2 regions of the Pseudomonas sp. NPDC078416 genome follow, and region 1 is predicted to be linked to the other one. Evidence: predicted binding sites of a transcription regulator. Region 1 holds the regulator's gene; the other holds the start of a gene.

Region 1 (11,497 bases):
CCATGAGCTCCGAGTCGACGCGGCGTTCACCCTTGCGCAGGATGTCGAACACGTTCTCGGCGATGTGACAGCATTCAACCAGCTCGTTGAGCTGGAGGAAGCCGGCGCCCCCTTTTACAGTGTGAAAACCGCGAAAAATTGCATTGAGCAGGTCCGCATCGTCCGGCCGGCTTTCCAGCTCGACCAACTGCTCTGACAACAGCTCGAGAATCTCGCCGGCCTCTACCAGAAAATCCTGAAGGATTTCTTCATCGGCGCCGAAGCTCATTGGGGGGTGCTCCTAAAATTAACCGTCAAACCGATCCGGAGGCTGCACTGACGGCCTGCGCGCCTTGCTTTCGTCGAAGCATTGGCGCGCGGGTCCAGCAGCCACTTTCACAGAAAACCTGAAGTCCGAATAAGAATGACCGAATCAGAATCCGAGGCTGGATAGCAGATCGTCAACATCATCCTGTCCGGATACAACGTCTTCACGTTTATCGGCATGAATCTGCGGACCTTCACCCTTGGAGTGAAGTTTTTCTTGTTCTTTTTGCTGACGGAACACTTCCTGGTCGTGCTCGATGCCCGCGAAGCGGTCCACCTGGCTCGCCATGAGCACCAGCTTGAGCAGGTTGCGCTCGACTTCCGTGACCAGTGTGGTCACGCGCTTGATCACTTGACCGGTGAGGTCCTGGTAATCCTGCGCCAGCAGAATGTCGTTGAGATGCGCAGAGACCTCGGTGGTCTCCTTCTCGCTGCGGGTCAGGAACACATCGACACGGCGGGCCAGATCACGAAACTCTTCGGCGCTGATCTCGCGGCGCATGAAGCGTCCCCAATCGGCGCTCAACGACTTGGCATCATCAGTGAGCCCGTGCATCAGCGGCGTGCTCAGCTCCACCAGGTCCATGGTCCGGTTGGCCGCGTTTTCGGTCAGCCTGACCACGTACGACAGCCGTTCGGTGGCGTCGGTGATCTGGGAGACCTCCTCGGCCTGCGGCATGTTCGGGTCGATCTGGAAGTTGACGATCGCGCTGTGCAGCTCGCGCGTCAGTTTGCCGACTTCCTGATACAGGCCGCGGTCGCGGGTCTGGTTAAGCTCATGGATCAGTTGCACAGCGTCGCCGAACTTGCCTTTTTCAAGGCTCGCGACCAGCTCTTGTGCGTGTTTCTTCAGGGTTGACTCAAAGTCACCCATTGTCGAATCTTTGGAATCCATAGCGCCCTCGCAGCGGACATCAGCTATTGACGCGCTCGAATATCTTTTCGATTTTCTCTTTGAGCACTTGCGCAGTGAACGGCTTCACCACGTAGCCGTTCACACCGGCCTGAGCGGCTTCGATGATCTGCTCGCGCTTGGCTTCGGCAGTGACCATCAGCACCGGCAGGCTGCGCAGACGCTCGTCGGCACGTACCTGACGCAACAGGTCAATGCCGGACATGCCCGGCATGTTCCAGTCGGTGACGAGGAAGTCAAAGGCGCCGCTTTGCAGCATCGGCAATGCGGTGAGTCCGTCATCTGCTTCGGCCGTGTTGGTGAACCCAAGGTCACGCAACAGGTTTTTTATGATCCGCCGCATCGTTGAGAAGTCATCAACGATGAGGATTTTCATGTTCTTGTCCAATTCGACCTCCAAGCAGTCTTTAACGCGTTCAGCACCTGAACGCGCGTTCAATCAATACCGGCTCCGAACAGAAAGAGGGATTGAAATCGACCGGGACGAGCGCAGCGAAACCGGATCATCTACGACCCGGTTCGACCGACTCCTGCCGTGTCTCTTCTGCTTCCCGCTCAACGTCTTGCACAGCCGGTCTTACAAGCAAAACACGCAGGCCTCTCGGCCTGCGCCTGATTCATGAACGTGCGCGCCACTCGCCAAGACGACCGCGCAACCGCGCCGCGCATTGGCTGTGCAACTGGCTGACCCGCGACTCGCTGACACCCAGGACCTCACCGATTTCCTTGAGGTTCAGCTCTTCGTCGTAGTACAGCGACAGCACCAGGCGTTCACGTTCGGGCAAGTTGGCAATGGCCTCGGCCAGCGCAGCCTGAAAGCGCTCGTCTTCCAGATCCCGCGACGGTTCGAGGGACTGGCTCGCGCCGTCCTCGTGCAGCCCTTCGTGTTCGCCGTCCTGCAACAGGTCGTCGAAACTGAACAGGCGGCTGCCCAGGGTATCGTTCAAAATCCCGTAGTAATCGTCGAGACTCATTTCAAGTTCGGCAGCAACCTCGTGATCTTTAGCGTCACGGCCGGTTTTTGCTTCGATTGATCGAATCGCGTCACTGACCATGCGCGTGTTGCGGTGAACCGAGCGCGGTGCCCAGTCCCCCTTGCGCACTTCGTCGAGCATTGCGCCACGGATACGAATACCCGCGTACGTCTCGAAGCTGGCCCCTTTGGTGGAGTCGTATTTGGTCGAGACTTCGAGCAAGCCAATCATGCCCGCCTGGATCAAGTCCTCGACCTGCACGCTGGCCGGCAGACGCGCCAGCAAGTGGTAGGCGATTCGTTTGACCAGCGGGGCATAACGCTCGATCAGCTCATACTGGGAGTCTTTGGACGATTTGCTGTACATGCGATAGCCACTTGCTGTCATGAGACGGGCCCTGCGCTGGTGTGATGCACGAGGCGTTCTACGAAAAATTCCAGGTGACCGCGCGGGTTCGCCGGCAGCGGCCAGGTGTCGACTTTCTGCGCGATGGCCTTGAACGCCAGGGCACATTTGGAACGCGGAAACGCTTCGTACACGGCGCGCTGTTTCTGCACGGCCTTGCGTACGCATTCGTCGTACGGCACGGCGCCCACATACTGCAGGGCCACGTCGAGAAAACGGTCGGTGACTTTGGTCAGCTTGGCGAAGAGGTTGCGCCCTTCCTGCGGGCTCTGGGCCATGTTGGCCAGGACGCGGAAGCGGTTCATGCCGTAATCGCGGTTGAGCAATTTGATCAGGGCGTAGGCGTCGGTGATCGACGTGGGCTCGTCGCACACCACCAGCAGCACTTCCTGGGCGGCGCGGACAAAGCTCACCACCGACTCGCCGATGCCGGCGGCGGTATCGATGACCAGCACATCGAGGTTGTCGCCGATGTCACTGAACGCCTGAATCAGCCCGGCATGCTGCGCCGGGGTCAGGTGGACCATGCTCTGGGTGCCCGATGCCGCCGGCACGATGCGCACACCGCCCGGTCCCTGCAGCAGGACATCGCGCAGCTCGCACCGCCCTTCGATGACGTCAGCCAGGGTGCGTTTGGGGGTCAGACCCAACAATACGTCGACGTTGGCCAGACCCAGATCGGCGTCCAGCAACATGACGCGACGTCCCAGCTCGGCCAGTGCCAGTGAAAGATTCACTGAAACGTTGGTCTTGCCTACGCCACCTTTGCCACCGGTCACCGCGATAACCTGTACGGGATGCATGCTGCCCATGTTAATTGTTTACCTTGTCTTGCTTAGACCTAAGCCACATGTCGGGCTGCACGTTCAGTGCCTGAACAATGCCTGGCAGACCATCGATGCAGGAAAATTCCACTGTCATTTTCTCTACCTAGCCCGCGCGCTTGCCGGTGCTGTGATAAAGATCCGCAAACATATCCGCCATCGCTTCCTCGCTAGGCTCCTCCTGCATCTGCACGCTGACAGCCCGGCTCACCAATTGGTGCCGACGCGGCAAATGCAGATCATCCGGTATCCGTGGGCCATCGGTGAGATAGGCCACAGGCAGTTCGTGTGTCACGGCCAGACTGAGCACTTCGCCCAGGCTGGCCGTTTCGTCGAGCTTGGTCAGGATGCACCCGGCCAGGCCGCAACGTTTGTAACTGTGGTAGGCCGCTGACAGCACCTGCTTCTGGCTGGTTGTCGCCAGCACCAGGTAGTTGCGCGCCTTGATGCCACGTCCGGCGAGGGTTTCCAGTTGCAGACGCAGTGCCGGATCGCTGGCTTGCAGGCCGGCGGTGTCGATCAACACCACGCGCTTGCGCAGCAGCGGCTCCAGCGCCTGTGCCAGGGACTGGCCCGGGTCGACGTGGGTGACCGGTACATTGAGGATCCGGCCCAGCGTCTTCAGCTGTTCCTGGGCGCCAATGCGGAAACTGTCCATGCTCACCAGCGCGATATTTTGCGCGCCGTATTTCAACACATATCGGGCCGCCAGTTTAGCCAGCGTGGTGGTTTTGCCCATGCCGGCAGGACCGACCATGGCAATCACACCGCCCTCTTCCAGTGGCTCGACGTCCGGCGTGGCAATCATGCGGGCCAGATGGGCCAGCAGCATGCGCCAGGTGTGGGCCTGATCGCCGGATTCCGGGACCATCGCCAGCAGATCGCGGGACAGCGGGCCGGAGAGGCCAACACGTTGCAGACGGCGCCACAGATTGGCCTGCTGCGGACGGCTGCCTTGCAGTTGATTCCAGGCCAGCGAGCCCAGCTGGACTTCCAGCAGTTCGCGCAGGCCGTTCAATTCGGAGCGCATCGCTTCGTAGGCGCGGTCGCCAACAGCAGGCTCGGCGTTGCGTTCTGCACGCTCGGCGGCCACAGCGGCGTGGATCGACGGGCGGAACGGTTCTTCCAGCGTTGGCTCGATCTGCTTGCTGTCATCCATCGCCAGGCCAACGAACAACTGGCGATTGGCGACAGTGTCCAGCTCGCTGCGGTGGGTCAGCTCAGCCTGAGCGGTGACGATGCGCGACTGGGTCTTGCGCAGCTCTTCTTCGAGTTCGATGTTCGGCACACGCGGGGCCAGCGCAGACAGCTTGTAATCCAGGGCGGCGGTCAGTTCCACGCCGCCGGCGATCCGCCGGTTCCCGATGATGGCGGCTTCAGCGCCCAGCTCATCGCGAACCAGTTTCATGGCTTGTCGCATATCGGCGGCGAAAAAACGCTTAACTTGCATGACTCACTACCTCAGCCGTTAGGCCCGACAGTCGCTACGATGGTGACTTGCTTATTGTCAGGAATTTCCTGGTAAGCCAAAACATGCATATTCGGTACAGCCAACCGTCCAAAGCGGGACAACATGGCGCGAACCGGACCTGCGACCAACAAAATAACCGGCTGCCCCTGCATCTCCTGACGCTGCGCCGCTTCGATCAACGAGCGCTGAAGTTTCTCAGCCATGCTCGGTTCGAGGAGAACGCCTTCTTCCTGACCCTGACCTGCCTTCTGCAGACTATTTAGCAATATCTGTTCCAACCTTGGCTCAAGGGTGATCACAGGCAGCTCCGGCTCAATGCCGACAATGCTTTGGACGATTGCGCGGGACAATCCGACCCGTACGGCAGCCACCAGCGCGGCAGTATCTTGACTACGCGCAGCGTTGTTGGCGATGGCTTCGGCGATGGAGCGGATATCGCGAACCGGCACCTGTTCGGCGAGCAGCGCCTGCAGCACCTTCAGCAGGGCCGACAGCGACAGCACGCCCGGGACCAGTTCTTCCGCCAGTTTTGGCGATCCCTTGGCCAGCAGGGTCATCAATTGCTGGACTTCCTCGTGGCCGATCAGTTCATGAGAGTGCTTGTAGAGAATCTGGTTCAAGTGGGTCGCCACCACGGTGCTGGCGTCTACCACGGTGTACCCGAGGGATTGCGCCTGGGCGCGCTGGCTGATTTCGATCCACACGGCCTCCAGACCAAACGCCGGGTCTTTGGCAGTGATGCCGTTGAGGCTGCCAAATACCTGGCCGGGGTTGATGGCCAGTTCGCGGTCGGGGTAGATCTCGGCTTCGGCCAGAGTCACGCCCATCAGCGTCAGGCGGTAGGCGCTGGGCGCAAGGTCGAGGTTGTCGCGGATGTGCACGGTCGGCATGAGGAAGCCCAACTCCTGGGAGAGCTTCTTGCGCACGCCCTTGATCCGCGCCAGCAGTTGACCACCCTGGTTGCGGTCCACCAGCGGAATCAGGCGGTAGCCCACTTCCAGGCCGATCATGTCGATCGGAGTGACGTCGTCCCAGCCCAGTTCCTTGGATTCCTGTGCGCGGGTCGGCGATGGCAGCAGCTCTTGCTGACGCTTGACCTCCTGCACGGCGGCCAGCTTGACCTGGGTCTGTTTCTTCCACAGCAGGTAGGCGCCACCGGCAGCCACCAGACCGAGGCTGATGAAGGAGAAGTGCGGCATGCCCGGGACCAGGCCCATGACAATCATGATCCCGGCCGATACCGCGAGCGCCTTGTGGGAGGCAAACATCTGGCGGCCCACCAGTTTGCCCATTTCTTCCGAACCGGACGCACGGGTCACCATGATCGCGGCCGCGGTGGACAGCAGCAGTGATGGCAATTGCGCCACCAAACCGTCACCGATGGTCAATAGCGCGTAGACCTTGGCGGCGTCGCCAAAGCTCATGCTGTGCTGCAGGACCCCGACCAGTACGCCGCCGATGAGGTTGATGAAGAGGATCAGCAGGCCGGCGATGGCGTCACCGCGGACGAACTTGCTGGCACCGTCCATGGAGCCGTAGAACTCGGCTTCCTGGGCGACTTCAAGGCGACGGCGTTTGGCTTCGGGCTGGTCGATGAGGCCGGCGTTGAGGTCGGCGTCGATGGCCATTTGTTTGCCGGGCATGGCGTCGAGGGTGAAACGCGCGCTCACCTCGGAGATGCGGCCGGCACCTTTGGTTACCACGACGAAGTTGATGATCATGAGGATAGCGAAGACGACGACACCGACGACGTAGTTGCCGCCGATGACGACTTCACCGAACGCCTGGATGACTTTACCGGCGGCGGCATGGCCGTCCTGGCCGTGGAGCATGACGACGCGGGTGGAGGCGACGTTGAGGGCCAGTCGCAACAGGGTGGCGACGAGGAGGATGGTCGGGAAGACGGAGAAGTCGAGGGGCCGCAGGGCGTAGATACAGACGAGCAGGACGACGATGGACAGGGCGATGTTGAAGGTGAAGAAGACGTCCAGAAGGAACGGCGGCATGGGCAGCATCATCATGGCGAGCATGACGAGGAGCAGCAGCGGTACGCCGAGCTGGCCACGGCCCAGGCCGATCAATCCGGTTCTGGCGTGGGAGATTATCTGAGAGCGTTCCACTGATGGGCACCTGCGCGTTAAATCAATCTTTTGACGCCGAAGCGTTGTATCGGGGTTATTGCAAGAAGGGGTCCAACATTTGGGATTGGGTGAAAATATCAGAGTGCCAGCATTCAGAATTGTGGCTGGCGACAGAAATGCAGTGTCTGGTCTATTGATGGAATCTGCCTGGGGGCAGATGTTTCGCCTTCGGCGAGTTACTTGGAAAAGCACCCCAAGTAACCAAGGGTGCCTGCTCCTGGCTAGGTCCCTCCTCCGTCGGGATTCCCTCACTCCGACGACGCTCCGTGGGCCCGCGCCGAACGGACATCCATGTCCTGACGGCGCTCTCGCCGCATCCCTGCGGCTCGGCTCACTGCGCGTCGTCTGCGTTCGGCCTGCACCCAAGTCGCGATTTGTGGTGTCTGGAATTTTTGCGCATGAAGATCAAGATCAAAAGCAGGTCAAAACCTTCCCGGCTAAAGCCGGTCCCACTGACTGCACGCGGTGCCCTTGTAGGACTGGCTTTAGCCGTGAAGAGGCCTGTGTGACCAGCACCCATTTCACTGAATGCACGCGCTGCTTTTTGTGGGACCGGCTTTAGCCGGGAAGGCGTCAGGTGCGACACTGCAAATCTGGCATCGCGCCTAAGGCCTGTGGCTGATCGTTCCCACGCTCTGCGTGGGAATGCCGACCTCGACGCTCCGCGTCCTCCGACCGAACGGGAGACGCTCATTGGCCAGTGCGTTCAGATCACTTTCACGGCGCGCCCAATGAACTGAATCGGCCCGGTAGGCTTGCCGGTCGGGGAGCCGTTGGGGTTTTCGAGGGTGAGTTCGAAGAGTTGGTTGGGCTGCAACGGTGGCAGTTTGCTCACCGGTACGGAGAGGGTCTGGCCGGGTTTGACCAGGCCCAGGGACACAGGCCCCTGCCAGCCGTCAGCCTTGGTCCAGAACTGGAGGGCCTTGTCGGTGGGGACTGGGGTGGCGCCCAGGGGTATCAGCTGGATTTCTTCAGGGTTGTTGGCCTGAATGACCCAGCCGGGGGCCTGGTTTTGTGGGGCGACCAGCACCACCAGATACGTCGTGGGGTTCACCGGGGCGGTTTGGGTCAACAGCAGCGAGCCCAGCAACAGGGTCGCAACCAGTCCTGCGCCGGCCAATCCGCGCCACAGTGGCAGGAGATCCCACCATGAGTGCGACTTCCCGGCCGCAGCCTTGACGGGAGTCCGGCGGTCGTGGCTGCTGACGCTGCGTTCGATCCGTCCCCACAGCCGCGGACTTGGGGTCTGTGGCTCGGCGAGTTCGGTCAACGCCAGCAGGCGCCCTTCCCAAGCGTCCACTGCTGCGCGCAAAGCGGCGTCCGTGGCGAGGCGGTTCTGGACGTCGAGTCGTTGCTCGGCCGGCAGTGTGCCCAACACGTACTCGCTGGCCAGTACGTCCATTTCATCGGCGCTGTCGTTTGACGGATAGCCTGTCATCCCATGCACTCCCGCAATGCCACCAGACTGCGTTTGATCCAGGCTTTCACCGTGCCCAGCGGCGCGCCCACTTTCTGCGAGATCTCCGCGTGCGAGTAGCCGTCGACGTACGCATGAAGAATGCAGTGGCGCCGCGCCGGTTCCAGTTGCTCCAGGCACCCGTAGATACGCCCCGAGCGGGCGCTGTATTCAAAACGGTCGACTTCGGTCGCAACGTCCATTGCAGCCTCGGCCAGCACCGCGTTTTCGCTCTGCTCGCTCACCTGGACTGTCTGCGCGTTGTCACGCATGAAATTCAGCGCCAAGTGCCGCGTCACGCTGAAGATCCAGCCACGGGCGGTGCCTCGCGCCGGATCGTAACTGCCGGCGCGGGTCCAGATTTTAATGAAGGCGTCGTGCACGATGTCCTCGGCCAGTGCGTCGCCGCGGACGATCCGCTTGGCGACGCCAAGCAGACGTGCGCTTTCCTGGGTGTAGAGGTCGTGCAAGGCCCGCCGCTCACCTCGAGCGCAGGCAGCCAGACAGGCTTCGTAGTCAAAACAGTCTTCAGGTAGGGACAAAATGTTCAACCGCCAACGAAAAGAAATACCCCGACCCAAAGGCCGGGGTGACGTCGGTGCAGCGTAGATGACTTTGTGCGTCAGCGGCGCGGCATGACGTGGGACGTTGGTCTACTTGGCCGCCCAGAAAATATAGTCCGCCTGATATTTCACGATTTCCTGCTTGCCCTTGGTCGCCATCGAACACTCCATCTTCGGCGCGACACCGCCTTTGGTCGCCACGCGCTGGATGTAGCTGACGTTGCTCATCGCGCCCTTGCCTTCCGCAGGGTTGGCTTTCACCAGCTGATACGGAATATCGCCCGTCCCGGCGGGGGCCACGGCGAGCTGGGTACCGGTGATCTTCGAACCGTCAGCGGCCTGCCACGTCGCCGGTGGCCCGAAGTACGTGCCGACCTGCTTGCCGCTGCGGTCATTCAATACCGCTTTCGGGCCGACGAATGTCCACTCGGTCTGGCCGGCAGCGTTGGGCTTGTCGCGGCACTCATAGGTGATCTCGCCCACGCCCACCGTCTCCATCGCGATCTTGTGACCGTCCGGAACCTTGACCGCGTCAGGCAACGCCATCTGCGCATACGCGCCCGGCGCCGTGGCCAGCAGGCAAGTGGCTGCCAATGAAACACCGAACGAACCCAGTAATTTTTTAGCGTTCATGCCATCTCTCCATTAGATAAACAGGTCAGCAGCCATCGCTACTGCTTGTACTACCCGGGGGAGAACGAACTGGATGCAGGGATTTGAAAATAAATGTGGGCGGGGAATAGCGACGGTACGGGAAGGTGAGCAGAGGGGGTCCGTTGCGCGACATGAAGTCCATCGCCAGGTCAGGCCCTGGACCCGGTGGACAGGGCTGTCCACCGGGTATAGCAGCGTTTACGCCAGCGGTTACGGCATCAGCACCGAGTCGACCACGTGGATGACACCATTGGACTGCATCACGTCAGCGATGCTAACCGCGCTCTTGCCGCCTTTGGCGTCCATCACCCACAGCTTGCCGTCATGGGGCATCACGGTGAGGGATTCGCCCTGTACGGTTTTCAGCATCACCTTGCCGCCGTTCATTTTGGCGTCCGCCATCAATTGTTTGGCGGTGTGGGTACCGGCGACGACGTGGTACGTCAGAATTTTGGTCAGGTCCGCTTTGTTCTCAGGCTTGACCAGGGTATCGACGGTACCGGCAGGCAGTTTGGCGAAGGCTTCGTTGGTGGGAGCGAACACGGTGAACGGGCCTTTGCTGTTCAGTGTGTCCACCAGACCTGCAGCTTTGACCGCCGCCACCAGGGTGGTGTGGTCCTTGGAGTTGACGGCGTTCTCGACGATGGTCTTGGTCGGGTACATGGCGGCGCCACCGACCATAACGGTGTCGGCGGCAAAACCAGGCGATGCAGCGAGGCAGAGGGCAGCGAAGGAGGCAGCGGCAATGCGTTTGGCAATGGTCAACATGGTACTTCTCCCAGATTCTTAGGTCCTTCGGATGAAGGTGAGAGAGATACGAAGCAGCTTCCGAAACGGATGCATCAAAGTGAAAATATTTTTCCCTGGGCGACGACCGGTCCGGTGGGCTGCCCGTTCGGAGACCCGTTCAACGGCTCAAGGGTGACCGCCAGCACTGCGCCGCTGGCGAGCAGGTCAGCCAGTTGCGGCGTTACGTTAAGCGTTGCCGAAGCATTGGCCGGCAGCACACCCAGCGATCGGGGCTTGCCATCGGCGGCGATCACCCAGGCTTCGGCACTCTTGCCTGGCCAGTCATTGTGGTGCGTGTTGACGAACAGCACGCTGCGCCGGTCAGGGTTGATCGTGGCGGCAAACAGCGTATCGCCGCTGCTTTGATCCAGACGCGCCAGCAGTGCAGGCCCTGATGCTGGCGCCGAAACAGGCTGCTGAAGGGTCAGCACAGACGCCAGCAACCCGGCAGCCAGCGCGGCGGTCGTCCAGCGCCAGAGCCCGAGGTTGTTCCACCAGCCTGACGCCCGTGACGGCGGATGACTGGCTCCCGCAAACAATCGCTGCTCAATCCTGCGCCAGGTAGCCGCCGGAGGGCTGGACGCGGGTAATTGACCCAGCCACTCGGCGAAGTGCGCCTGCCACTGCTCCATCGCGCGTTGATGGCGAGGCTCCCGCGCAATCATCGTCTCCACCCGATCACGCTCTTGGCGGTCGAGCACGCCAAGGGCGTACTCCGCGATCAGCAGGTCCGGGGTCTCGTCGGGAGGGAGGGGATGCTCGTTCATAGGCCAAGGCACAAGCGCAGTCGAAGCAACCCGCGACGAATCCAGCTTTTCATCGTCCCCAGCGCAATGCCGTGGCGCTCGGCGAGCTCGGCGTACGAGTAACCCTCGAAGAACGCGACGCGGATATAGCGTTGCTGCGCTTCTTCGAGGGTTTCCAGGCAGCGGTCCAACTGGCTGCCCTCCTGCTCGCGTTCGAGAGAGTCCGGGATGGAGTCCTGCGTGGATAATTCGGGG
Region 2 (11,497 bases), 170 kb from region 1:
TTCTGGCGATCGGTGTAGTTCGACGTCGCAGCGGGTAACGCGGCGGCGTAGGTCGGCCGCGGCAGGTAGCCGTGCAGGGCATCTTCAAGGCTCACAGGCGAGTAGTTGAGGACGTCACCGTACTGCGAGGATTCGCGATTGCGCTGGCGTGCAGCGTTCGCCCCCAGCGTGAGTTGATGTTCTTGACCGCCCAGCGTGAACGGCCCGCTCAGCGAGTAGTCGCCACTGAGTTCGAGGTTCTTGTCTTTGTATTTGGAGCCCAGCCCGGTGTAACCGGTGGGTGAGGTGCTGTCGCCGTACATGTAGAACATCTCGGTGTCTTCGCGGTGCTCGGCGCCGGCGACGGTCAGCTTCGACTTCCAGTCGTTGGCGAAGGTGTGCTCCCACTCGGCAAACGCACGTTGCGTGTGAACGTCCCAATGCACCCACGGCTGGGAAATATTGGCGTGGGTGCTGCTGTAATGAATAGCGTTGCCATTGCCGTCGACCAGCGGCAGTGCGCCCCAGCTTGAGCCATTGGCGTTGGTTTTCTGGTCTTCGTAACCAAGGGTCAGCGTGTCGCTGTCGCTCAGGTCGAACGCCAGCAGACCGCTGAAGATGTTCTTCTCGCGGGAGTAACGATCGAGGTATGAGTTGCCGTTTTCGTTGGCGTAGATGACGCGCCCGCGCACGTTGCCCGAGTCGGTCAGGGGGCCGGAGACGTCGATGTCCACCCGGCGTTTGTCCCAGGAACCGGCGGTCACATCGATCTTTGCCTGAGGGTCGTAAGTCGGGCGTTTACGGATGAAGTTGACCGTGGCCGAGGGGTTGCCGGCCCCGGACATCAAGCCGTTGGCGCCGTGAACGATATCCACCTGTTCGTAGGGCGCCAGGTCGATGTCGCCCACCAGCAACCCATTGGTCATGGGCATGGCCGTGCCGTCGTACTGGAAGTTGTTGATGTCGAAACCGCGGGCGGTGAAGTAGGTGCGGTCTGTTTCGACTTTCTGCACATTGACGCCGGGGGTGCTGGTCAATACGTCGCGGATGCTGTTTAGCTTGAAGTCATCCATTTGCTCGCGCTTGATGTTGGTCACACCCTGCGGTGTTTCTTGGTTGGTCAGGTCCAGCCGAGTGGTAGTGCTGCTGGGTTTGCCCTGGTATCCCTGCGGGTTGCCGGTGTCGCCGTAGGTGGCGGTTGACGTCACGTCAGTAGCTGGCAGGCTGAGCGCTGTCTCTTCTGCATTCGCTGTGTTGAGCACGCTCAGGGCAATTAACGAAAGGGCCTTTGGGCAAAAGGAGATCGAGTGACGCATGGCGGGCAAAGCTCCGGCGAATGTAACAAATGATGATGGTTCTCAATTATCGTCAAGTTGTAATTGAGAATCAATGTCATTTGTTAATGTTCACCCCACAGCATTAAAGCTTTGGCCCCGTCAGTCGAAACACCATAATTCGCAACCCATTTCATTACCTGGCACAGGGAACCGTGGCATGCATGCGTTCAAGGCGGTGTACGAGTCCATCGAGCGGCAGTTTTTCGATTCTTTGACCAAGAAGCTGTCGAGCCTTTTTCTGATGGTGGTGGTGAGTGCCGTGGTGTACTGGGTGGCCGTGAGCCTGCGCGCGGACATTCTTCTGCAGTTGCGCAGCGCGCAGTTGCCGGCGGGGACGCTCAGCGTTATCGAGGGCAAACTCGATGTGCTGAGCAATGCCATTCTGGGCAGCACGCTGTTTACCCTGTGTCTGGTCAGCTTCATGGTCTGGTATTTCCGGCACTTGATCGTGCGGCCGGTGACCCAGATGACCCTGGCATTGGAAGGCATTGCCAATGGCGAGGGCGACCTGTCCAAGGACTTGCCGCTGCTGACCCACGATGAAATTCGCGTGCTGGCGAGCACCTGCAACCGGTTCCTGGCCAAGCAGCGGGAGATCATCAGCAGCGTTCAGGCGTTGACCGTGCACATTGCCGTGGAGTCCGCGCGCTCGCTGAAAAACATCAGCGATTCCAGTGACAGCGCGACCCATCAGGCGCGCTTCGCCAAGGAAGTCATGGAGCAGAGCAACGACGCAGTGGGGCGGATTGCCGAGGTGTCCCGGCAGACTCAGGGCATTTCCGGGACCACCGCGCAGAACCTCAGCATGGCCCGCGACTCCTACACCGAATTGCTGGAAGTGACCGGCAACATCAGTGAGATTTCCACCAGCCTGAATGAGTTCGGCACTCTGGTTTCGGCGTTGAACCAACGCTCATCGAGCATCAAATCCATCGTCGGATTGATTCAGCAGATTTCGTCCCAGACCAACCTTCTGGCGCTCAACGCAGCGATCGAGGCGGCGCGTGCGGGGGAGAGCGGGCGTGGTTTCGCGGTGGTGGCCGACGAAGTCCGGACCCTGGCCCAGAACGTCAGCCGCGCCACCGAGGACATTTCCCAGAACATCGACGCCATGTTGCTGGAAGTGAGCTCGACCCACGAGCAAACCACTCAGATCAGCCACAGCGCCCGGGAGACCCAGAAAGTGGTCGAGCGCGCGTCAGGGCATTTCGAGAGCATGATCGGCGACTTCGAATCCACCCACACCAAGCTGGAAGACATCGCCTCGCACATCCAGCAGTTCGCCGATAGCAACACCGGCATCAACGACCGCGTCACGCAGATCCATGCGGACAGCCAGTCCATCGACCAGCGCATGCAGCATTCGGCCACCGCCACCCGCGATCTGTCGGGTGTGGCGGAAAAGGTCCAGGCGCTGCTGGGCCGCTTTGTCCTCGGGCATGGCGCGCTGGACGCTGGCATTACCCGCGCCAGTCATTGCCGCGACCGGCTCCAGGTGCGCCTGGCCGCGCTGCAACGTGAGGGGGTCAACCTGTTTGATCAGAACTACAAACTGATTCCCGGTACCGATCCCAAGCAATACACGACCAGCTACTCCGAGCGCTTCGCGCAGATCTGTCAGGAGGAGTGCGACGCGTTGACCAAAGGCACGCTGGGGGGCAAGGTCACTTTCATCGTCGACAGCAAGGGTTACTGCCCGGTGAACAACAGCTGGGTGTCGAAAAAACCTACGGGCGATCGGGCTATTGACCTGCCGGTGTGCCGGAACAAGCGCATGTTCGCTGACCCCATCGGCCTGCGCGCAGCGGCTAACAAACAGCGTTTTCTACTGCAAACCTACCTGCGCGACACCGGCGAAATCATGACCGAGATCGACGTGCCGTTCTTCTTCGACGGTCGTCACTGGGGCAACTTGCGCATGGGCTTCGATGCGGCGCAGTTACTGGCTGAATGACAGAGGCCCACGCCGGTGCTCAGCGACTGATTAGCCTTCCCCGGCAAGGGCGTTTCTGCGCGCTCGGCCGTGGGATGAGCGAGCGATCAGTTCACCGTGATGACGCAATCGAAGGTGCGTTCTGGCGTCACCTCCGGCGCCCAAGGCTGTCGATAGACCATCATGAGGTGGCCCGTGCCCGGGTTGGCGGCTCGGTAGCGCCAGACCGACTGACCGCCTTCACCGACCAATCCGACGTCTTTGGAGGCATTGAACACCTCCGGCCCGAGGCTGCCGAGTATCGACGGCGCGGGATTTTGCACCAGCCAGCGGTTACCTGTGGTGGGATTGCTGGGCAGCATCAGCATGAGCGTCTGGCCGGTTTTCAGGGTGAGGGGGCAGTCTTGCTGATCGTCCAGGGAAACGATTTGTTTGGGCGTCTGGGCGCAGGCGGCAAGCAGGGTGAGGCTGAGCGGGACGAGCAGGCGGGCAGGGGTCATGAGGGCTCCGGTCATAGGCAACATGAGGGGAGGATAACCGAAGATGCTGAAACCCTGCAGGTGCTCACCCGGATGGGTACCAAGCTGGCATGTGGCGCGGATCGAATTGTAGGAGCGCGCTTGCCCGCGAAGACGTAGGCACGAACGACGAATATGCGTCGGATCAGCCGGCCTCTTCGCGGGCAAGCGCGCTCCTACAAGTTCTGCGCTAGCGCAGCGCTGACGTTCGGCGTTGGCCGGTCGTTGCCGCTGCGCAGTCGCGGAGGCGCGAAGGCTGTGCTTAAAACAATATCTTCGCCACATCCGCAAAGCGCTTGGCGAAGTGCGCGGTGATGCCTTCTTTCAGGTAATCCGGCAGTTCTTCGAAGTTGCCGCGGTTGGCTTCCGGCAGGATCAGCTCGTAGATCTTCTGCCGACGCGCCGCGATCACCTTCTCCCGCACGCCGCCGATGGGCAGTACGTGCCCGGTCAGGGTCAGTTCGCCGGTCATGGCCACGCCTTTTTTCGGCGCCTGGTTACGCGCCAGCGACAGCAGCGCGCTGGCCATGGTCACACCGGCACTTGGTCCGTCTTTCGGCGTCGCACCTTCTGGCACGTGAAGGTGAACGAAGGCTTCGTCGAAGAAGCTTTTATCGCCGCCAAACTTCGCCAGATTGGAGCTGACGTAGCTGTAGGCGATTTCGGCAGATTCCTTCATCACATCGCCCAGTTGACCGGTGAGCTTGAAGCCGCGGTTGAGCGTATGAATACGCGTCGCTTCGATGGGCAATGTCGCGCCGCCCATGCTGGTCCAGGCCAGGCCGGTGATCACGCCGGTGCCCGACAGCACTTGTTCATTGCGGAAGACCGCCATGCCCAGGGAGGCTTCCAGCTCTTTCGGGCCGATCTTGACCACGGTGTCCGGGTTGTCCAGCAGCTTGACCACGGCCTTGCGCACCAGTTTGCCCAGCTGTTTTTCCAGCTGCCGCACACCGGCTTCGCGGGCATAGCCTTCAATCACCGCGCGCAACGCACTGTCGCTGATCATCAGGCTGTTTTTTGAAACGCCAGCTTTGGCCAGTTGCTTGGGCCACAGATGGCGCTTGGCGATGGCGAGCTTTTCTTCGGTGATATAGCCCGACAGCCGAATCACTTCCATCCGGTCCAGCAACGGGCCGGGGATCGAGTCCAGGGTGTTCGCGGTGCATATGAACAGCACCTTCGACAGGTCCAGACGCAGGTCCAGATAGTGGTCGAGGAATTCGACGTTCTGTTCAGGGTCCAGGGTTTCGAGCAGCGCTGAGGCCGGGTCGCCCTGGAAGCTCTGGCCCATCTTGTCGATCTCGTCGAGCATGATGACCGGGTTCATCACTTCCACGTCTTTCAGCGCCTGCACCAGCTTGCCCGGTTGGGCGCCGATGTAAGTGCGACGGTGGCCCTTGATCTCGGCCTCGTCGCGCATGCCGCCGACACTGAAACGGTAGAACGGCCGACCCAGGGATTCCGCGATCGATTTGCCGACGCTGGTTTTACCCACGCCCGGCGGGCCGACCAGCAGCACGATGGAGCCGGAGATTTCACCCTTGTAGGCGCCCACGGCGAGGAATTCGAGAATACGGCTCTTGATGTCATCAAGGCCGGCGTGGTGCTGGTCGAGCACCTTGCGTGCGTGTTTCAGGTCGAGCTTGTCGTCGCCAAATACACCCCACGGCACCGAGCTTGCCCAGTCCAGGTAGTTGCGCGTGACGGCGTACTCCGGCGAGCCGGTTTCCAGCACCGACAGCTTGTTGATCTCTTCGTCGATGCGCTTGCGCGCCTGGGGCGGCAAGGTCTTGCCCACTAGACGCTCTTCGAACTGTTCGATGTCAGCGCTGCGGTCGTCCTTGGTCAGCCCCAGTTCCTGCTGGATGACCTTGAGCTGTTCCTTGAGGAAGAACTCACGCTGATGCTCGCCGATCTTGCGGTTCACTTCGGCGGAGATTTCTTTCTGCAGACGCGCGACTTCGACTTCCTTGCGCAGCATCGGCAGGACTTTTTCCATGCGCTTGAGCACGGGCACGCAATCGAGCACCTGCTGCAGCTCGACGCCCGTGGCGGAGGTCAGGGCGGCGGCGAAATCCGTGAGCGGGGAAGGATCGTTGGGGCTGAAGCGGTTGAGGTAGTTCTTCAACTCTTCGCTGTACAGCGGGTTGAGCGGCAGCAGTTCCTTGATCGCGTTGATCAGCGCCATGCCGTAAGCCTTGACCTCGTCGGTCGGCTCGTTGGGCTGGTGCGGGTATTCCACTTCTACCAGAAACGGCGGGCGATGGTGCTTGAGCCAGGTCTTGATGCGCACGCGGCTCAGGCCCTGGGCGACGAACTGCAGCTTGCCGTTTTCACGGCTGGCGTGGTGCACCTTGACCAGCGTGCCGTACTCCGGCAACGCCTTGGTGTCGAAGTGCCGCGGGTCGTCGGGCGGGGTGTCCATGAAAAACAGCGCCAGCGAGTGGTGATCAGACTTGCTGACCAGCTCCAGCGTTTCGGCCCAAGGCTCCTCATTGACGATGACCGGCAACACTTGCGCGGGGAAGAAAGGACGGTTGTGGATCGGGATGATGTACACCTGATCCGGCAGGTTCTGGCCGGGAAGGGCAAGACGCTTACTGTCGGAGCCGAGGATTTCGTGCTCGTGATCGTCGTCCGGGTGCGGCTGGTTGGCGTCGGATTGCTGGTCGCTCATGGGGCACCTGCATAAATGGAGATGAGCCTTAGATGGGGCGGATGGGCTCAGGTTTCAATAGCGGCGGTCGATAGCAATGACTGAGGGGATCGTTTCAAAGCATGTAAGGCGTTGCGCCAGGCCGTGGCATCCCATTAACAACGGCCATGTGCCTCGCTGGAAGTCCGTCTGATATCGCCGACCGCCGATCTGTGGGCTACGCTGGAAATCATCGCCAAGTAGGCTCTCTTTGCGGGCCTCGCTGTCTGGAACATCTGTCATGCGCCACGTGTTTATTTCATTGTTGCTGGTTGTAACCGCGCTGCAGGGCACCGTCGTCTGTGCAGCCAGCCTGACCGCCGAGTTTGTCGATGCTCAGGGCAAGCCGCTCCCCGACGCGGTGCTCACCCTGCGCGGCGCAACTGCGCCGGCGGCCGGGACGCTGAAAGCCGACATGGACCAGCGCGATGTGCAATTTGCCCCCCACGTGCTGGCGGTGCGAACCGGTACGGAAATCAGTTTCCCCAACAGCGATCAAATCCGCCATCAGGTGTATTCGTTCTCGACGCCCAAGCGTTTCGAACTGCGGTTGTATGGCGGTACCCCGTCGGCTCCCGTGTTATTCGACAAGCCGGGCGTGGTCGTGCTCGGCTGCAACGTCCACGACAACATGCTTGGCTACGTGTACGTCACCGACGATGGCTGGTTCGGCGTGAGCAACGACAAGGGCGCGCTGACCCTGGATCAAGTGCCCGCCGGTCATTACGCCGTCACCCTCTGGCACCCCCAGGCTGCGGACATGCTGCCGGTGTCCGGTGGCGACATCGACATTCCGGTCGGTGGCCTCAAGCAGCGGTTCAGCATCGCCGTGCAGCCCAACGCCGACAACACCCCCGCCGCGCCGCCGTCCGGTGCGTTCGGCGATGCCTTTCATAAAGCGGCCCACGAATGAAGGTGCGCATCAGCTTTCAGGCGCGGATTGCCGGCGTGTTGATCATGCTGCTGCTGATCGTGGTCTTCGCCGTCTTTATTGCGGTGAGAGCGGCGACCCAGGACGCGGTGCGCAAACAGGCTCAGGCACAGCTCGAAGTCGGCACCCGGGTGTTCGAAGGCTTGCTGGAAATGCGCGGCAAGCGGCTGCGCGATGCCGTGCAATTGCTGTCCACCGATTTCGGTTTCCGTGACGCCGTGGCGTCCGCGGACTCGGCAACCATCCGCTCGGTGCTGCTCAACCACGGCGCCAGAATCAACGCCAATGACATGTTCCTGCTGGGCATGGACGGCACGGTCATGGCCAGCACCGTCGCGCAGATCCCCGAAGGCTCGCCGTTCCCCTACATTCAGGCGTTGCGCGAGCTCAAAGGCAAGAATCAGTCGATGCTGATCGTGCCGTTGCAGGGCCAGCCGCACTTGCTGGTGGAAAGCACCGTCCTCGCACCGCTGCCGATTGCGCGCGTGGTGATGGGCTTCAGCATGGACGGTGATCTGGCTCAGGAACTGCGCTCGTTGAGCGGTTTGCAGGTGTCGTTTCTGTCGATCGTGCAAAAGCAGCCGGGTCAGATGATCAGCACCCAGCCGGCGCCGCTGTTTGACAGCCTGCGTGGGGTGATGATGAATCCGCCCAGCGACGAGATGCAGATGACCGAGCATCAGAGTCAGAGTTTTCTGAGCAAAACCCTGCGCCTGGGGAGCAACAGCGATAGCGAAGTTGTGGCCCTGCTGCAGAGCCCGCTGGATCAAGCCATGCAGGCATTCGCGCCGCTGGATAAGACGCTGTTCTGGATCACCGTCGTGGCCCTGGCCGGTTCCCTGGTCGGCGCGCTGTTACTGGCGCGCGGCCTGTCGCGGCCGGTGAGCGCTCTGGCTCAGGCCGCCCGGCGCATCGGCGAAGGTGATTACGCCACACCGGTGGTGCTGGATCGCAGGGACGAACTGGGCCTGCTCGCCAGCGCCATCAATTCGATGCAGAGCGGGATCGCCGAGCGTGAGCTGCAGCTGGCGCACAACGCCCTGCATGACCCGCTCACCGGGCTGCCCAATCGCGCGCTGGTCATGGAACGCCTTGGCAGCGCGGTGATTGCTCAACGCCCAGTGGCCCTGCTTTATCTGGGCATCGATAACTTCCGTGCGATCAGCACCAACGTCGGTCTCGAGGGGGTCGAGCAACTGCTGCGGATCATCAGCGAGCAACTGCAAGAGCCGCTGCGACCCGGCGATACGGTGGCGCGACTCTCCGACAACGAATTTCTGCTGCTGGTGCAAAACGCCGAGACCGACAGCGCCGTCGCGGTGGCTGACCGGCTGCAGGGTTTGCTGATCAAGCCGCAGCGCATCGGCGAGCAGGACATCGCGATGGATGCCTGCATCGGCATCGCGGCCTATCCGGCCAACGGCGATTCGGCAACCGAGCTGCTCAGACGTGCGTCCATCGCCCGGCAGGATGCGGCGCAGTTGCCGGGACGTCTGCAGGTCTATGTGGACGGTCGGGATGTGGCTCACTTGCGCCAGATTAGCCTGATCCGCGACCTGCGTCTGGCGGCGCGCAACGGCGAACTTTCACTGCATTACCAGCCCAAACTGGACATTCGCAACGGCCGGGTCACCCAGGCTGAAGCCTTGCTGCGCTGGCATCACCCGCAATTCGGCTCGGTATCGCCGGCTGAGTTCATCGTGCTCGCAGAACGCACCGGCAGCATTCAGATTCTCACCAACTGGGTGATCGAAGAAGCGCTGCGCCAATTGGCCGAATGGGCCCAGCGCGGTCTGATTCTGCAGGTCTCGGTGAATATCTCGGCGGACGACCTGTTGGACCGCAATCTGGCTGACCGCGTATCTGCGCTGCTCAAGCTGTACCGCGTGCCGGCCGAACAGCTGATTTTCGAGATCACCGAAAGCGCGATCATGCGCGAGCCCGAGCAATCGCTGAAAGTGCTCAATCGCCTGCGCGAATTCGGCATCAGCCTGTCGGTGGATGATTTCGGTACCGGTTATTCCTCGCTGGCGCACCTTAAGCGGCTACCGGTGCAGGAACTGAAGATCGATCAGTCCTTCGTGCGCGATCTGGATGAAACCAGTGAAGACGCCGTGATCGTGCGCTCGACCATCGAGATGAGCCACAACCTCGGTCTGAAGGTGGTCGCCGAGGGGGTCGAATACGACCATAGCCTGCGCTTGCTGGAGCGCTGGCAGTGCGACACCGCCCAGGGCTACCTGATCAGCCGGCCGCTGAGTGCGATCGCATTCGAAGCCTGGATCGCGCAGTCCCAGCTCCCCCCACGCATGACGGTGCATTGATGGAACAACGATCTATGGCACGAGGCCTTTCGACGTATTTGAACCCCGTGGTCCTGGCGAGCGTGGTTGGAGCCTGCGCGACGTGGTTGGCGCCAGCGGCTGAAGCCGAACAGGGGCGACTGATTGCCACGGGTGGCGCCAGCAGCATCGAAGGCGGCGCAGGCGGCGGGATCATTCCCTGGGCCATGCTGGCCGGGTATGACGAGCAAGGCGAGTGGGGCGGCAACGCGTTCGCCACCCACGTCGACTTGCCGGACTACACCCTGGATGTGGTCGGCGCTGCCGCGTCCTATGGTAATCGCGTGGAGATTTCCTACGCCCACCAGCGCTTCGATCTGGGCTCACTGGTCAGCAAGCTCAATCTTCCGGAAGACAACCTCACCCAGGACATTTTTGGCGTGAAGGTTCGCCTGTTTGGCGACCTGATTTACGATCAGTTGCCACAGGTCTCGGCGGGGCTGGAATACAAACACCAGAACGATTTCCTCATCCCCAGCCTGGTGGGCGCCAAGCGGGATTCGGATGTCGAGGGCTACGTCACGGCGAGCCGTCTGTTCATGGGCGCGGCCTTTGGCTACAACGTGGTGGTCAACGCCGGCCTGCGTTACAGCCGCGCCAATGAAACCGGATTGATGGGCTTCGGTGGCGACCGGCGGGATACCCGCAGCGTGCTGAAAGAGGGCGGCGCAGCCATCTTGTTCAACCCGCACTGGGCGGTGGGCATGGACTACCGCGAGAAGCCCGATAACCTCTCATTCGCCGGAGAAAGCGACTGGGCGGATTTCTTCGTCGGCTGGTTCCCCAACAAGCATGTTTCCGTGGTGCTGGCCTACACCCGGCTCGGTGAAATCGCCACGCTGGACAACCAGAACGGCACCTACCTTTCCGTGCAGGGGAGTTTCTGATGGGGCGGTCGTTGTGGCTGATCGTCGGGCTCAGTCTGTCGCTGCTGGTGGGTTGCGCCCAACAGCCCGCCAGGGATGACAGCCTTTATCAGGACCTGGGACAGCGCGCCGGGATTCAGAAAATCGTCGAAGGCATGCTGCTGCACATCGCGAAGGATGACCGCATCTATAAATACTTCGCCAAGGTCGACATCGTCCGGGTGCGCGACAAACTGGTGGAGCGGTTCTGTGTCGAGGCAGGCGGGCCGTGCACGTATACAGGTGACTCCCTCGAAGAAGTGCACAAGGGCATGAACCTCAGCCGCAGCGATTTCAATGCGCTGGTCGAGAACCTCATTGATGCGATGAACGAGCAGCACATTCCGGTCACGACGCAGAACCGCTTCATTGCCCGGCTGGCGCCCCAGCGTGGTGAGGTGATCGAGAAGTAGGAGTCAAAGGGGACAGATTAATTTACGGTGAAGCGTCGTAAATAAATCAGTCCCCTTTAGCGAGTCCCCTTTAGAGGTCCCCTTTAGCGCGTCTCTCGAGTCCCCTTCACGCTAAACCACTTTTCAATGCGCAGAAAAAAAGGCGGTCACCTTTCGGGACCGCCTTTTCTGTTACTGCACGACGCTAATCAGTGAAGCGGATCAGTCCGGCAGTTTGTAGGCGATCACGTAATCGCCCTGTTTGGTGCCCAGCGAACCATGACCGCCTGCAACGACCAGCACGTATTGCTTGCCGTCCTTGCCGGTGTAGGTCATCGGCGTGGTCTGGGCGCCTGCTGGCAGACGGCCTTCCCACAGCTGCTTGCCGTTACGAACGTCGTAGGCGCGCAGGTATTGGTCGAGCGTTGCGCTGAGGAACGACACACCGCTGGCGGTGATGAA

The links. The regulator FliA, encoded in region 1, starts transcription of late flagellar genes. The targets are predictions, from matches to a motif close to CTAAAGTTTNNNNNNNNNNNGCCGNTAA.
Region 2: the regulator FliA is predicted to act here: its motif matches at 1,399-1,426, upstream of ACQKEN_RS07525 (methyl-accepting chemotaxis protein).

What each region holds. Positions count from the first base shown of each region.
Region 1 covers NZ_JBNNGV010000004.1:635-12,131, reverse strand. The annotation lists gene ACQKEN_RS06820 (chemotaxis protein CheA) at 1-268, opposite strand, end outside; gene ACQKEN_RS06815 (protein phosphatase CheZ) at 413-1,201, opposite strand; gene ACQKEN_RS06810 (chemotaxis response regulator CheY) at 1,221-1,595, opposite strand; gene fliA (RNA polymerase sigma factor FliA) at 1,837-2,580, opposite strand; gene fleN (flagellar synthesis regulator FleN) at 2,577-3,410, opposite strand; gene flhF (flagellar biosynthesis protein FlhF) at 3,529-4,872, opposite strand; gene flhA (flagellar biosynthesis protein FlhA) at 4,884-7,013, opposite strand; gene ACQKEN_RS06785 (anti-sigma factor) at 7,741-8,472, opposite strand; gene ACQKEN_RS06780 (sigma-70 family RNA polymerase sigma factor) at 8,469-9,032, opposite strand; gene ACQKEN_RS06775 (DUF3455 domain-containing protein) at 9,144-9,686, opposite strand; gene ACQKEN_RS06770 (fasciclin domain-containing protein) at 9,918-10,475, opposite strand; gene ACQKEN_RS06765 (anti-sigma factor) at 10,550-11,263, opposite strand; gene ACQKEN_RS06760 (sigma-70 family RNA polymerase sigma factor) at 11,260-11,497, opposite strand, start outside.
Region 2 covers NZ_JBNNGV010000004.1:174,288-185,784, forward strand. The annotation lists gene ACQKEN_RS07520 (TonB-dependent siderophore receptor) at 1-1,295, opposite strand, end outside; gene ACQKEN_RS07525 (methyl-accepting chemotaxis protein) at 1,474-3,270, shown strand; gene ACQKEN_RS07530 (protease inhibitor I42 family protein) at 3,357-3,749, opposite strand; gene lon (endopeptidase La) at 4,030-6,447, opposite strand; gene ACQKEN_RS07540 (methylamine utilization protein) at 6,707-7,378, shown strand; gene ACQKEN_RS07545 (EAL domain-containing protein) at 7,375-9,720, shown strand; gene ACQKEN_RS07550 (DUF3034 family protein) at 9,735-10,625, shown strand; gene ACQKEN_RS07555 (group I truncated hemoglobin) at 10,625-11,056, shown strand; gene ACQKEN_RS07560 (glucose/quinate/shikimate family membrane-bound PQQ-dependent dehydrogenase) at 11,258-11,497, opposite strand, start outside.